Linked DNA regions of Thermoleptolyngbya sichuanensis A183. The protein of the gene in region 2 interacts with the protein of the main gene of each other region in a pairwise test. Links are inferred from orthologs where the notes say so. Each region holds a gene or a part of one and is shown on either strand. Other genes may lie near its edges.

Region 1 (6,196 bases), 1.6 Mb from region 2 along the record:
GCTTCGAGCCAACAGCCTTGGGGGATATCCCCCAAACCCCCTTTTGCAGGGGACGAAGCGTCCCCCAAGTCTGTTGGTTTGGACGAGGCAATGTTTCCCCAGGACTGTTGGCTCAGACATAGCTAATGCGAACTGTTACCATCGGTGAATTTTTTTAACTGGAGATCCTCCGTAGATTATGGTCAGGTTAATCTGAAGCTAATGCAGTTGGGATCAGTCATTCTCTACTCATTTAATCTCAAATTAAGCTCAACTCAGATCAGGTCATATCTGGTCGTATCTAAGGATTCCTGCCTTAATCCACCTGCGAAATACCAGCAAAGTCTTTGGAGTCGGTTCAGTTGACATGGGGCGATCGCCCTCATGCTTCTCTACACAAGCATGAGTCGTTTTATACCGCTTCTTAATACATGAAGTGCCGTTTGAAAAACCTGTGGGAACGGTTGATTCTTGATCATCTCTGATTCAAATCATCGAGATTCAAATCATCGAGAGATTGATCAAGACTAGAGCGCTTCAGATGACCGAGTAAAACGCCCGGCCCGTCGTTTCAAACCTTCTTAACCGCATCGGCAGAAATCCTCTGGTTTCAACTGCTTGAACCCGACCAGGGTGAGTCATCAAGCTGAAATATCAGGAGGAATTTTCTATGTCTGAAACTGTTAGCACAAATGCAGAAAGCCGTACTAGAACCGTGGCGATCGTGGGGCCCTATCTCAGCGGCAAAACGACGCTTCTGGAAAGCTTGCTGTTTGTCACTGGAGCCATTTCCCGCAAGGGCAGCGTGAATGATAAAAACACGGTCGGGGATGCATCACCCGAAGCCCGCGATCGCCAGATGACCGTTGAAATTAATGCCGCCAGCACTCAGCAGGGCGGCATTTTGTTTACCTTTCTCGATAGCCCTGGCTCGGTGGAATTTGCTCAGGAAACCTGCAACGCGCTGATGGGCGTAGATGCCGCCGTGGTAGTCTGCGAGCCAGATCAGGCGCGAGTGCTGACGCTGGCTCCGCTGTTCCAATTCCTCGACGACTGGGAAATCCCCCACCTAGTCTTTATCAACAAGATGGATCGAGCCAACGACAGCTTTGCCGACATCCTGAACGCGCTGAAGCAGGTGTCGAGCCGACCTTTGGTGCTGCATCAATATCCCATCGGTCAGGGCGAAACCTTGCAGGGCTTTATCGACTTGGTGACGGAGCAGGCGTATCACTATCATCCGGGTGCGCCCGCCGATCCGGTGCCGCTGCCGGAGGCACTACGTGAAGCTGAACACGCCGCCCGTGTTGAAATGCTAGAAACGCTGGCTGATTTTGACGATCACCTGCTGGAGGAACTGCTGGAAGAAATTGAGCCGCCAGAAGAGGAAATTATCACCGATTTGAAAATGGAACTGGGCGCAGACCTGATTGTGCCCGTGTTCATCGGCGTGGCCGAGAAAGATTTTGGCGTGCGGCCGCTGCTGGCAGCGCTGTTGCGGGAGTGTCCTGAACCCAGCGTCATGGCAGAACATCGCGGCATCCCTGCGGGCAACGAGCCGCTGGCCCAGGTGCTAAAGACCTACTACACGCCCCAGGGCGGCAAGCTGTCGCTGGTGCGCGTCTGGCGCGGAATGCTGACGGACGGCATGACCCTGAACGGCGTGCGGATGGGCGGCATGTATCGCCTGATGGGGCAGCAGCAGCAGAGCGTGCAGCGGGCCTATGCGGGCTGCGTGGTGGCGCTGGCGCGGATGGAAGGGGTGAAAACGGGTGATACGCTGAGCGCTAATGGGGTCGCGGTCGATGCATTGCCCAAGGCAGAGGCGATCGCCCCGGTGTATGCCCTCGCCCTCACCGCCGAAAACCGCAACGACGAAGTGAAGCTGAGCAGCGCCCTGACGAAACTGCTGGAAGAAGACCCATCGCTCTATTGGGAGCAGCACGGCGACACGCGGGAAGTGATCCTCTGGGGCCAAGGCGACATTCACCTGAAGGTGGCGCTTGATCGCCTGCGCCGCAAATACAGCCTGCCCATGAGTACGCACCTGCCGCAAATTCCCTACAAGGAAACGATCCGCCGCCCCGGTAAGAATGTCCACGGACGCTACAAACACCAGACCGGTGGACACGGTCAGTTTGGCGATGTGTATATCGACATCCAGCCGCTGGCGCGGGGTGAGGGCTTCCAGTTTAGCGAAACAATTGTGGGCGGCGTAGTGCCCCGGCAGTACATCCCCGGCGTGGAAATTGGCGTGCGGGAATACCTCGCCCACGGGCCGCTGGGCTTCCCGGTGGTGGATGTGGCAGTGACGCTGACGAACGGCTCTTACCACAGCGTCGATAGCTCAGAGCAGGCATTTAAGCAGGCGGCGCGGTTGGCCATGCAGGAGGGACTGCCCAAATGCGAACCGCAGTTGCTAGAGCCGATTTTGGCGATCGCCATTTCCATTCCCAGCGAGTTCACTTCCAAGGTGCTGCGGCTGGTGAGCGGGCGGCGCGGTCAAGTACTGGGCTACGATGCCAAGAGCAACTGGCGCGGCTGGGATGAGGTGTCGGCTTACCTGCCCCAGGCGGAAATGCATGATCTAATTGTCGAATTGCGATCGCTCACAATGGGGGTCGGCTTCTTCCGCTGGCAGTTCGACCACCTGCAAGAAGTGCCCGATAAAGTTGCTGAGCGCGTCCTTGCCCGCAGCAATGGTGGCTAAGACTTCGGTCGAACCAGTACTTTAGATCCCCCCAAATCCCCCTTGGCAAGGGGGACTTTTTTGTGGCTTACTGCACCACGAAATTTACCAGCTTGCCCGGTACGACAACCACTTTTTTGATGGTCTTGCCCTCGATATAGCGCTGGGCCAGTTCGGACTCTGTGGCCAGTTGTTCTAGCGTTTGGGCATCGGCTCCCGCAGGCACCTGAATGGTGCCCCGCGTCTTGCCCATAATCTGAATCACCAGCGGAATCTCATCCACCACCAGCGCTTCTGGATCGGCCACAGGCCAGGCGTGATGATGCACTGAGTCGGCATGTCCCAGCAGGTGCCACAGTTCCTCAGCAATGTGTGGCGCAAAGGGAGCCAGCAGCGCCAGCAGCGTTTCAATTCCTTCGGCGTAAACTGGAGACTCCTTGCAGGGAGCATCATTCAGCGCATTGCTCAGCTTCATTAGCTCCGACACTGCCGTATTAAACTGATAGTCGCCCTCTAGGTCTTCGGTGATTTCCTTAATTGCTGTATGAATCGCCCGCCGCAGATCCTTTTCGGGCTTGGTCAGTTCGCCAGAACCTTGCGGCTTCGCCCCTGATGCCTGGAATTCCGTAACCAAGCGCCAGACCCGGTTCAAAAAGCGGAACTGCCCCTCTACATCGGCATCGTCCCATTCCAGATCCTTCTCTGGCGGTGCTTTGAACAAAATGAACATGCGGGCGGTGTCTGCGCCGTATTTCTCCAGCACGTCCTTCGGGTCGATGCCGTTGTATTTCGACTTCGACATTTTCTCGAAGACGACCTCCAGCCTGTCGCCCGTGGCAGGATCGCGGGGATCAGACAGGTCGGCAATATCCGCCGGAGCGATGTATTTGCCCGTCACCGGGTTCTTGTAGGCGGCCGCCTGCACCATACCCTGGGTCAGCAGGCGCTTGAAGGGTTCGTCGAAGTTGAGCAAGTGGCGATCGCGCAGCACTTTGGTAAAGAATCGCGAATACAGCAGGTGCAAAATCGCGTGTTCAATGCCGCCGACGTATTGATCCACCGGCATCCAGTCGTTCGTCTTGGCCGGGTCAAAGGCAGCGCTTTCATTTCGCGCATCAGGATAGCGCAGGAAATACCACGACGAACAGATAAACGTGTCCATCGTGTCGGTTTCGCGCTTGGCGGGTTCGCCGCAACTAGGGCAGGGCACATTCACCCAGTTCTCTAGCTTCGCCAGGGGCGACGGCCCCCGCCCCGAAAACTCCACCTGTTCTGGCAGCGTCACGGGAAGCTGGTCATCGGGAACGGGCACTGTGCCGCAACTGGGGCAATGCACCACCGGAATCGGGCAGCCCCAATAGCGCTGACGAGAAATCAGCCAGTCCCGCAGGCGATAGTTAGCCGTGCCCTTGCCTTTGCCGTTGGCTTCTAGCCATTTCACGGCGGCTTCCACGCTCTGCCCAGCGCCTTTGCCCGCCGGGATGCCGTCCAGTGGCCCAGAATGAACCATCACGCCCTCGCCTGCATGAGCCACGGTCATCGTGTCGCCATCCAGTGTCTCGCCTTCCGGCTGCACCACAACCTTCACCTTTAGCCCAAACTTGCGGGCAAACTCAAAGTCGCGCTGGTCGTGCGCGGGCACCGCCATAATCGCGCCCGTGCCGTAGCCCATCAGCACATAGTCAGCAATCCAGACGGGAATCTGCTCACCGTTTACCGGGTTAATCGCGTAGCTGCCCGTCCACACGCCCGTTTTCTCGCGATCTTCCGCCGTGCGATCGATTTCGCTCTTGTCAGCGGCCTCGGCTTTGTAGGCGGCGACGGCGGCAGACTGGGCTGGGGTTGTTAGCTTGTCCACCAGCGGATGCTCCGGCGACAGCACCATAAAGGTCGCCCCCCACAGCGTGTCGGGGCGCGTCGTATAAACCGTCAGGTCGTCGCCTGCTTCGGTTTTGAAGACGACCTCTGCGCCCGTAGACTTGCCGATCCAGTTTTCCTGCATCAGGCGGACGCGCTCGGGCCAGCCGTCGAGCTGGTTCAGGTCTTGCAGCAGTTGTTCAGCGTAGTCGGTGATTTTCAAAAACCACTGCTTCAGCAAACGCCGCTCCACCTTTGCGCCCGATCGCCAGGATTTGCCCTCGCTATCGACCTGCTCGTTCGCTAGCACAGTCTGGTCGATGGGGTCCCAGTTCACCGCTGCTTCTTTCTGGTAGGCCAGCCCTGCCTGGAAAAATTGCAGAAAAATCCACTGCGTCCATTTGTAATAATCGGGCGAGCAGGTGGTGACTTCGCGGTCCCAGTCGTAGGACAGGCCCAGCCGCTTGAGCTGGGCGCGCATCTGGGCGACGTTCTGATAGGTCCACTTGGCAGGCGCAATGCCCCGATCGATCGCCGCATTTTCCGCAGGCAGTCCAAACGCATCCCAACCCATCGGGTGTAGCACGCGATAGCCGCGCATTCGCTGCACGCGGGCGATCACGTCGGTAATTGTGTAGTTGCGGACGTGGCCCATGTGCAGATTGCCCGACGGATAGGGAAACATGGACAGCGCGTAAAACTTGGGCTTGCTAGGGTCTTCCAGCGTTTGGTCTAGCCCTTGCGCGTCCCACGCAGTTTGCCACTTTTCCTCAATCTCGGCGGGGTTGTATCGGGACTCCACGAACGCAACTCCTTGTATGTCTTGGTTTGCAGGGATGGGGAACGGAAAGTACCCTCCATTTTAAGCCTTAAACGCAGCCTGGGACGGGCGGAATTGTGGGGCAGCGACCCAGAAGGCGATCGCCCCTGATCAGCGCCCTCTCCCCTCTGCACAGCCCTGATGCTTCATTGGCTAGCGAGATCGCCCTCTTTCCTGACCCTGCACAACCTAGTGCTAGGCAAACTGATGCACAAACTCCCGCTGTGCCGCCACCGACAGCGCCCCCGATCGCACGGCCTGTACCGTGGCGATCGCCGCTTCTGGGCCGTGACCTAGCTTTACCAGACATTATGTTGGTTCCTGGGTTGGTTTCATAGCGGGTTCTGCGGCAAATTCCGAATACATCGAGGGTCGGGTAGCGTCGCTTTTTCCGGTTCACGGGGAAACCAGAACGCTGTGCGCTTGCAAACTTCCACCAGCATTAGCATGACGGGCACTTCGATCAGCACGCCCACCACGGTCGCCAGCGCCGCGCCAGAGTTGAGGCCGAAGAGCGTGACGGCCGTGGCGATCGCCACTTCAAAATGGTTACTCGCACCGATCATCGCTGCCGGAGCCGCGTCTTCGTAAGAGAGGCCCAGTTTTTGGGCTGCCCCGTAGGAAATCAGAAAAATAAAGTTCGTCTGCACAAACAGCGGCACTGCAATCAGCAAAATATGCAGCGGATTTTGCACGATCAAGTCGCCCTTGAAGGCAAACAGCAGCACCAGCGTCGTCAGCAGCGCTACCACTGCCACCGGGCTGAGATAACGCAAAAACACGCGCTCAAACCAGACCTTGCCCTTGTTTCGCAAGATCCAGGTGCGCGAAATGGCTCCTGCCAACAGCGG
Region 2 (8,186 bases):
CTTGATTGATTATCTCAGCGCTCAACGCTTGCTCTCCCCACTGGTCTGTCTGGGCGATGGTCACGCTGGGGTGTGGAATCTGTTTGCTCAACTCACCACCGTTGAGACCCGTTGGGAAATCCTCGATTGGTACCATCTCAAAGAAAACCTCTACAAAGTCGGTGGGTCGCTCAAGCGCTTAGCAGCGGCGGAAATGCTGTTATGGCAAGGTCAAGTGGAAGCCGCCAGGGCCCTCTTTGCCGACTGTCGGCGCAAGCAAGCCCGCAATTTTGAAGCCTATCTGAGCACCCATCGCTCTCGCATCGTGAATTATGGGTTCTACCAGGCTGAGCAACTCTGTTCTATTGGATCAGGAGCCGTAGAATCGGCTGTCAAACAGATTGGGCGACGCCTCCAAATTTCGGGTGCTCGCTGGAATACGGCCTCCGTTAATGCCATGTTGAGTCTGCGCTGTGCCTACCTCAATGGACAGCTCGCCAGTTGACTGTTTCATCGAAAGTGGGATGCTCCTGGAATCCTCGAACCAGTTGCCAAAATTTGACTCGTTCGATTTGCACCCGTTCAGTTTCCTTTTTGTCGGGATACAGCGTTTTTTTTAAGGGTTAAGTTCAGTTTCTCTAACATACGAAACATCGTCGAAACGCCAATCCAAACACCGACCCTTTGTTCCAGCAAGTCACACAACTCTGCCAATGTCGCGTCATGATTTGATTCAGCAATCGTTTTTAGGATCTCTAGTTGCTCATTACTTAATTTGGTTGGCGTTTGCTCAGTGCGGCGTTTGGGGGCAATCTCACCTGTTTCCCGATATTGTTTGATCAGCTTTCGCACGAAACTGTAAGCAACTCGAAATTGTTGAGCGATTTGACGTTGCGACGTATTCCCTTCAATGTAGACATCAATAATTTTTTGTCTAAGATCTAGTGAGTAGGGTCGCATTTGAGTTAAGGGTAAAGTAAATTCACTGAATAGATTATATCAAAATACGCCTCACTAGGCTAGAAATTGCTATAGCTCCTAATAGAAAACCTTCAGAGACAGAGCCTTGAAGTCATAAAACAGTCATGAAACCTTATCCAACGCAGTAATTCTCCAGAAACAAAACCGAATGCGAATAAGGTTCCAAGCTTGTCAAGCTCTATAGACCACTCCTTTTGTGAAGATCATGTAAAGCTGATATCCTTTCGGCTCCTAAGTGAAATCACTTATTCACATGCACATCTTTTATCAGCTTTTCGAGTTTTCTACAAGGACATATAATATAACCTGAAGAATGTTATAATATAAACTGAAGAATGTAAAGTTAGGTTGTAACTTGTGTCTTTTGCAACAGTTCATCCTGGCAATCAGACACGTAGGACTCTTTAAGAGATTCTTCAGTAATCGCTAATACAGTATTTTTTGGCGTTGGAGAGTTTTTTGCATAAGCTGAGCTTATGTGTTTTCCCACCATTTGGCGATCGCACTGATCTCTTTTAATACATTTCAATCTCCGTAATAGCACCAGGAAACCGTTCGCCACAAGTCATCAGCAGTCGGATAAGTGCATCACGGCTTTGCAAAGCTGCAAACTAAGCTGAGGTAAGCCTTACTCAGGGTTTCCGAGCATTCGCCTGGGCGAGTTGATCGGGAGTGAAGCGCTCCACAATGCTAAGGGGTAGCTGGTCATCCTGGAGTTGCTCGATGTAGCGGGCGCTGAGAAACGGGCGGTAGGTATCGTCCTGATTCAGATAGGTTTGGAAAAAGGCGAGGCTAACGGTGCGGAGATAGTAATGGGCGATCGCCGGATCGGGTCCCACGACTTCCGGCGGCAGGTTAACCGCTACATTGTCTTCTGCGGGTACATCGATCGCGGAAAAGTGGGTCGCGTTTTGCAGCAGCAGCAGATAGCGATGAGGCGTGGTCAGCCAGGTAAAGGGCGTAATTTGCTCCGGCAGCGCAGGGGTGACCGTATCGGCTCCGCTGGAAACGATCAGCGTGGGCACATCTAGCGCCGCATAGCCTTCTTCCCCAAACAGGCTGCTGCCCAGGGTGTTGATGGCGATAATGGCTTTTACCCTGGGGTCACGCAGGTTGTTGGAATCCAGCACCCAGTTTTGCAGGCGGCATTGAAGCAGCAGCGACAGGTTCAGGGTTTCATCAAGCCTGCATTCCTGGTTTAGCCGACTGAGATCAATCGGGGTGCCCGCAATGGCAAAGGCTGTGTAGCCACCGAGCGACTGTCCAACTACGCCTACTTGATCGGTATCGATCAAGTTCTTGAACCGGGGGTCACGCTCTAGCGTGTTGAGCAGACAGGTAATGTCCTGGGGGCGCTGGACAAATTCAGCGGGTTCAGTTTCGTTGCGAACAATCCCGTCAATCAGGTCTTCCAGGCGTTTGGTGTTGCTGCCGGGATGTTCTGGCACCGCAACCGCAAAGCCATAGGACGCAAGATGTTGAGCAATGTAGCTGAAGGTGAGACGATTGGAGCCTAGCCCGTGGGAGATGACCACCAGCGGCATGGCATTGGGCGGCTGATTTTGGCGATCTGCGACAGGCAGGTAGAGATCGACCTCCAGCGGGCGATTGCCAAAGCGTCGTCCTGTATAAACCAGGCTATGATCCGCAGGGGAATACAGACTAGCGGGGGTACTTAAACAGCCGCGAAACTGTTCCTGCGTGAGGGTCTGAAGCGAAACCGTGTAGCGGCCGGGACGCACCGGATTGATCTGGGACGTGGAAACCACTGGCTCTAGGCGGGCATTGTCTTCGGAAATCAGGGCGATCGCATCAATGGCCTGCTTGGTCTGGTTCACCAGCCGCTCGATGGACGAAATAATAGAAAACGCGCGGGTCAGGTCAATGCGCATCGTGTCTACTGGAAAATGCTCCAGCACGTTGAGCGGCGTTAGACCGTTTTCTCCATCGGCCGCCGCCAGCACCAGGGCCGACCGCAGTGCCCGCTTGCCCGACAGGTTCGACCCGGTGCGAACGACTTCGCCCAGCCGTTGTAGCAACAGTTCGCCCTGGTCGGAATAGAGAAACTGGGACACGGCCCAGGGGGTCAGGTTTAGCTCCAGCCGGTTTTTGAGGAGTTGTTCGAGCTGTTGGAGTTGTTCTTCTGTGGCATAGTGCCGGGCATAAACCCGCAGATTTTCAGTATAGCGCCCTTCTTCGGCATAAATCCGCAGGGCGCGGACGGAAATTGAGCGCTCAAACGGACCCAGCGACACCAGCACTCGCTCGGCTGCGCGGAGGGGCGGGGCGACGAGCGCTAGGGGCAGAGCAAAGGCGGATGCAAGCAGGGCCCGCCGCCAGCGTTTATTGCTGCAAATGCGATGTCTGGGGTGGCATTGTGGCGATCGCCCGACCCTTAGCCCGCGTGCGCCTTTCTGATTCTGAGCTAGCAGATGTGCTGGCAAAAATTGTGGCGATCGCCCAACCCTCAGCCCGCGTGCGCCGCTATTGCCAACCTGCTGGCCAGCCACGCCCGCAATCCATCGGCGCAGGCAGCGTCGAACGGACAGGGCAGACGAAAACAAACCAGGAGGCACGGGCATTGATTCAGGAGTTGGCGTAGGTCGGCTTTGGAAAAACGCTCAGGGCGACGCTCCCTCTGAATTTGACAGTAATTTGAGGAGATCCGCCTCTGACAATTGGGTGATTTTTAGAGCGATCGCCTTTTCCAATTTTGACCCCGCGTCTTCACCCACGACCACGAAATCAGTCTTCTTGCTAACGGAACTCGTCACCTTGCCGCCTGCTGCTTTAATCCGTTCAGCGGCTTCATCCCGTTTCAGCGTGGGCAGGGTTCCCGTCAGCACAAAGGTTTTGCCTGCCAGCGTTTGGGGTTTGTCAGATGCAGGTTGCGCCTCGCCTGCCAGGGTCAACCCTGCCGCCCGCAGCCGCTCCACGAGCGCTTGGTTGGCAGGTACGCGGAACCACTGATAGACCGACCGGGCGATTTCCGGGCCAATGCCGTAGACAGCGGCAATGTCCGATTCTTCAGCCGCAGCCAGGGCTTCGACGGTTGGAAAGGCTTCGGCCAGCGTTTGTGCGTTGACTGCGCCGACGTGCCGGATACCCAGCCCAAATAAGACGCGCCACCAGGGTTGGGTTTTGGATTGGGCGATCGCCCTAACTAGATTTTCAGCGGATTTTTTGCCCATCCGGTCAATGCCGATCAGTTGCTCTGCCGTCAGGTCATACAGGTCGGCAACGCTGTTCAGCAAGCCGCGATCGCCCAACTGCTGCACCCACTTCTCGCCCAGTCCGTTGATATCGAGCGCCTGCCGCGAGGCCCAATGCACCAGGGAACCGCGCACGATCGCCGGACAGGATGAATTCACGCAGCGGGTGACGGCCTCCTCTTCCGGGCGCACCAAGGGCTGCCCGCACACGGGGCAATGGGTCGGCAGTTGAAACGGTTCTGCCCCGGCGGGTCTCAGTTCCGGCAGCACGCGCACCACTTCGGGAATGATTTCGCCCGCCTTTCGCACAATCACCGTATCGCCCACGCGCACATCCAGCGCCGCGATGAAGTCGGCATTATGCAGCGTCGCCCGCGAAACAGTCGTGCCTGCAAGCTGCACTGGGGCCAGTTCTGCAACAGGCGTGACCGCGCCCGTCCGCCCCACCTGCACGGAAATGCCCTGCACGACGGTCGGCGCTTCTTCGGCGGGATACTTGAGGGCGATCGCCCAGCGCGGAAACTTTTGGGTAAAGCCCAGCCGTTCCTGCAACGCCAGCCCGTTCAGCTTGATCACCAGCCCGTCAGTGAGGTAGGGCAGGTCAAACCGGGCCCGCTCCCAGTGGTCGGCAAACTGGCGCACCTCCTCCAAGGATTCGCACAGCTTGCGGTTCGGATTCACCCGAAAGCCGAGCGTTTGCAGCAAATCCAGCGCTTCCCACTGAGACGAAGGCTTAGGAAAATCCCCGTCTCCTGCAAGATGCAGCGTGTAGGCAAAAAAGTCGAGCCGCCGCCGCGCCACAATCCGCGAATCGAGCTGGCGCAGGGTTCCCGCCGCCGCGTTGCGCGGGTTGGCAAACAGGGCCTCGCCCGCCTCCTCGCGCTCTTGGTTAATCTGCTGAAACACGTCCAGCGGCAAAAACGCCTCGCCCCGCACCTCCACCACGGGCGGCAGGTGTTCGCCCTTCAGCCGCAGCGGAATCGAGCGAATCGTCCGCACGTTGGGCGTAATGTCTTCCCCCGTTACGCCATCGCCCCGCGTCGCCCCGCGCACCAGCAGCCCGTTTTCGTAGGTCAGCGCCAGGGCGGAGCCGTCAATTTTTAGCTCGCAAACATAGGCCGAGTCGGGCAGCGCGGGCTGAGCCTCGGCAACGGTCGCGTAATAGCGTCGCCAGCGCGTGTCCCAAGTGGCAACTTCTGCCAGGTTGAAGGCGTTTTCCAGGCTGTAGAGCGGAATATTGTGGCGGATGGAGGTGAATTGGCTGGAGGGGCGATCGCCCACGCGCTGGGTGGGACTGTCGGGCGAAATCAGCGTCGGGTCTGCGGCTTCCAGATCCTGAAGCTCTCGATAAAGCTGGTCATACACCGCATCGGGCAGCGTTGGCGCATCCAGCACGTAATATTCGTAGCTGGCCTGGTTCAGCAGGTTCCGCAGTTCGGCGGCCCGCTGCGCTGGCGTGGGGGCTTGGGGAGAAGCAGTTGCAGAATTGGGAGGTTTGGCTGCCACGGTCGGTCTGGGTTAAAAGCGCAGGTTGATGATTCGCTTCTCGATTTTAGAGTCAGCCTTGCGCCTTTGGGATAGCCGGGATACCCGTTGCACAGACATACATGTTCAGAGCGCTTTTAAGCTGGGAGCCATAGACAAGTTGACTTGTAGGGTGCTGTTAGGCGTAGCCGTAACGCACCGCCCCGCAAGGCTTTGATGCGATGAGGCAAGTAATTAACTTGACGCGAAGTTGTCAGGGATTTCATCCACAGACTGGACATTTAAGACTTGCATAAGCGTCTTCCACTGTTGCGGAGTAAGCTTTGCCTCTGTCTCTCCAGATATCCAACGCTGATAGGTTCGTAGCGGAATACCGCAGTGAACAGCAAATTCAGCCTGCGACAAATTCGTGCGCTGAATCCTGAGTTTTTCAATTGGGGAGTCACTGTCTTGCGGTCGCTTATCTTTACTCATCCATTCAAATTTCACACGCCATATTGACACACGCCTAATTGGCACGTCACAATGGCGTTCATGTTTAACGGCAGAGAACAGCCCAAAGTTGCAGCGGGCTGTCCTGCCTCAGTGTCTCATTTCTCCTAACAAAAATACTATGAGCTATTACGACCAGCTTCATCCGTGGGTGGTCTATCGTCTGCTGCCCAATTGTCAAACGATTGCCGTGGCTCGGTTTCGGCGGCGCAACGATGCAGAGATGTATCTAGTTGCGGTGCGGCACTTGGTGCAGAATGCGCAGTGGGCGATCGCTTTTGATCCACCACCTATGCCAACGGCAGGGGCAAAGCGGCGATCGCCAAATTTTTTGGACGCTTCTGCCAAAGGGAAAGAACGCCAGCGCAATTGAATTCTCCATATACGTTTATGAACGATCGCCGCTACACAGTCCATTTCTGATTTATCCTTTAGCCTTTGATCCGTGTGATTCCGTAGATTTTGATCTTTCGATCTGTTGAGTTGATCTGTTGAGTTGTTTCCGCATCAAGCAGGGGTTAAATATGGCTGAGTGGCACGAAATTCCGGGTGGCGTAACTGCGCCGAAGGGCTATCGGGCAGCGGGCATTGCCGCAGGGCTAAAGCCGTCAGGTGCGCCGGATCTGGCGCTGATTTATTCAGAAGTGGAGGCGATCGCCGCTGGAGTGTTTACCACCAGCCAGGTGAAGGCAGCCTGCGTAGACTATTGCCGTCAGCGGCTAGAGGCAAAGGCGACGGCGCGGGCTATTCTGTGCAATGCGGGTCAGGCGAATGCAGCCACGGGTTCTCAGGGCTGGGAGGATGCCCTGGAAAGTGCCCAGCTTTTGGCGACAGCGCTGAATATTCCAGTCGAGCAAGTGCTGGTGGCTTCGACGGGAGTCATTGGGCAGCGCATCCGCATGGAGCAGCTACGGTCGGGCATTCCCAATCTGGTGGCCGCCGCCACGCCCGACGGCTCCGATGCCGCTGCCAAAGCCATCATTACCACCGACCTAGTGACCAAGAGCGTGGCGCTGGAAACGACGCTGGACGGTCGCCCGGTGCGAATTGGCGGCATTTGCAAGGGATCTGGCATGATCCACCCCAACATGGCGACGATGCTGGCCTTTGTCACCTGCGACGCGACCGTTTCGCCCCATCTCTGGCAGCAAATGCTAAGCCGCGCCGCCGATAAAAGCTTTAACCAGATCACGGTAGACGGCGATACTAGCACCAACGACACGCTGCTGGCGCTGGCCAACGGCGAATCCCGCACACCCGCGATCACCGAGCCGGGCCCCGATGCCGAGCGGCTAGAGGGAATGCTGACGGAGGTGTGTATGCGGATGGCCAAGGCGATCGCCCGCGATGGCGAAGGCGCAACCTGCCTGCTGGAAATTCGAGTCAGCGGCGCACCAGACGACGCAGCCGCCCGCCAGGTAGCCCGCACGATTGCCGGGTCGTCCCTGTTCAAATCGGCAGTGTTTGGGCGCGACCCAAACTGGGGTCGCATCGCCGCCGCCGCTGGGCGAGCCGGGGTGCCCTTCGACCAGGGCGAACTCCAAGTCAAGCTGGGCGACTTTTTGCTGATGGATCACGGACAGCCGCTGCCCTTCGATCGCCCCGCCGCCAGCAACTACATGAAGCAAGCCGCTGCTGGGGAATACCTGAAAACCGACACGGTGCTGGTATCCGTCAGCATTGGCAGTGGCCCTGGAATGGGCATGGCCTGGGGCTGCGACCTCAGCTACGACTATGTGAAGATCAACGCAGAATATACGACCTAGAAGGGCGGTTCCGATGGATGGACTGACGCTGCGGGCGATCGCCGCCGACACAATTAGCTACGCCATCGGCTCGATTCGCAGCAATCGGGCGCTGGTGCAGTCGGTGCAGGCCTCGCTGAACCGGATTGGGCACCCGGTTGGAACTGCCACAGGCGACTGGAACCCCCATACGGAGGCGGCCTACCGCGCCTTCGCTGCCCAACACCAGCTGCCCCCCGACGAGCTATCGCCCCGGTTGGCCAGCCTGCTGCTGAGCCTGCCCACGGTTCAC

The links. Proteins that work in one complex are often made in the same cells at the same time.
Region 1: the proteins of ligA (region 2) and leuS interact in binary tests that used the Escherichia coli proteins (3 or more experiments, as listed by UniProt). The link is inferred for Thermoleptolyngbya sichuanensis A183 from one-to-one orthologs.

What each region holds. Positions count from the first base shown.
Region 1 is NZ_CP053661.1:2,647,580-2,653,775, forward strand. What follows is about bases 2,543-5,718. They hold leuS (leucine--tRNA ligase), read right to left. Parts: upstream 5,328-5,718; coding sequence 2,757-5,327; downstream 2,543-2,756. Other genes in these bases: HPC62_RS11025 (elongation factor G), read left to right, coding at 2,543-2,689; arsB (ACR3 family arsenite efflux transporter), read right to left, coding at 5,678-5,718. In the rest of the region: more of HPC62_RS11025, read left to right, coding at 650-2,542; more of arsB, read right to left, coding at 5,719-6,196.
Region 2 is NZ_CP053661.1:1,035,081-1,043,266, reverse strand. Bases 3,131-6,086 are described here. They hold ligA (NAD-dependent DNA ligase LigA), read right to left. Parts: upstream 5,679-6,086; coding sequence 3,582-5,678; downstream 3,131-3,581. Other genes in these bases: HPC62_RS04500 (helix-turn-helix domain-containing protein), read right to left, coding at 5,892-6,086; HPC62_RS04510 (hypothetical protein), read left to right, coding at 3,188-3,562; HPC62_RS04515 (alpha/beta hydrolase), read right to left, coding at 3,131-3,215. Also shown: HPC62_RS04520 (helix-turn-helix domain-containing protein), read right to left, coding at 562-939; more of HPC62_RS04515, read right to left, coding at 1,593-3,130; more of HPC62_RS04500, read right to left, coding at 6,087-6,131; HPC62_RS04495 (hypothetical protein), read left to right, coding at 6,271-6,522; argJ (bifunctional ornithine acetyltransferase/N-acetylglutamate synthase), read left to right, coding at 6,674-7,915; HPC62_RS23830 (glycosyl hydrolase 108 family protein), read left to right, coding at 7,929-8,186. UniProt on the Escherichia coli protein: DNA ligase that catalyzes the formation of phosphodiester linkages between 5'-phosphoryl and 3'-hydroxyl groups in double-stranded DNA using NAD as a coenzyme and as the energy source for the reaction.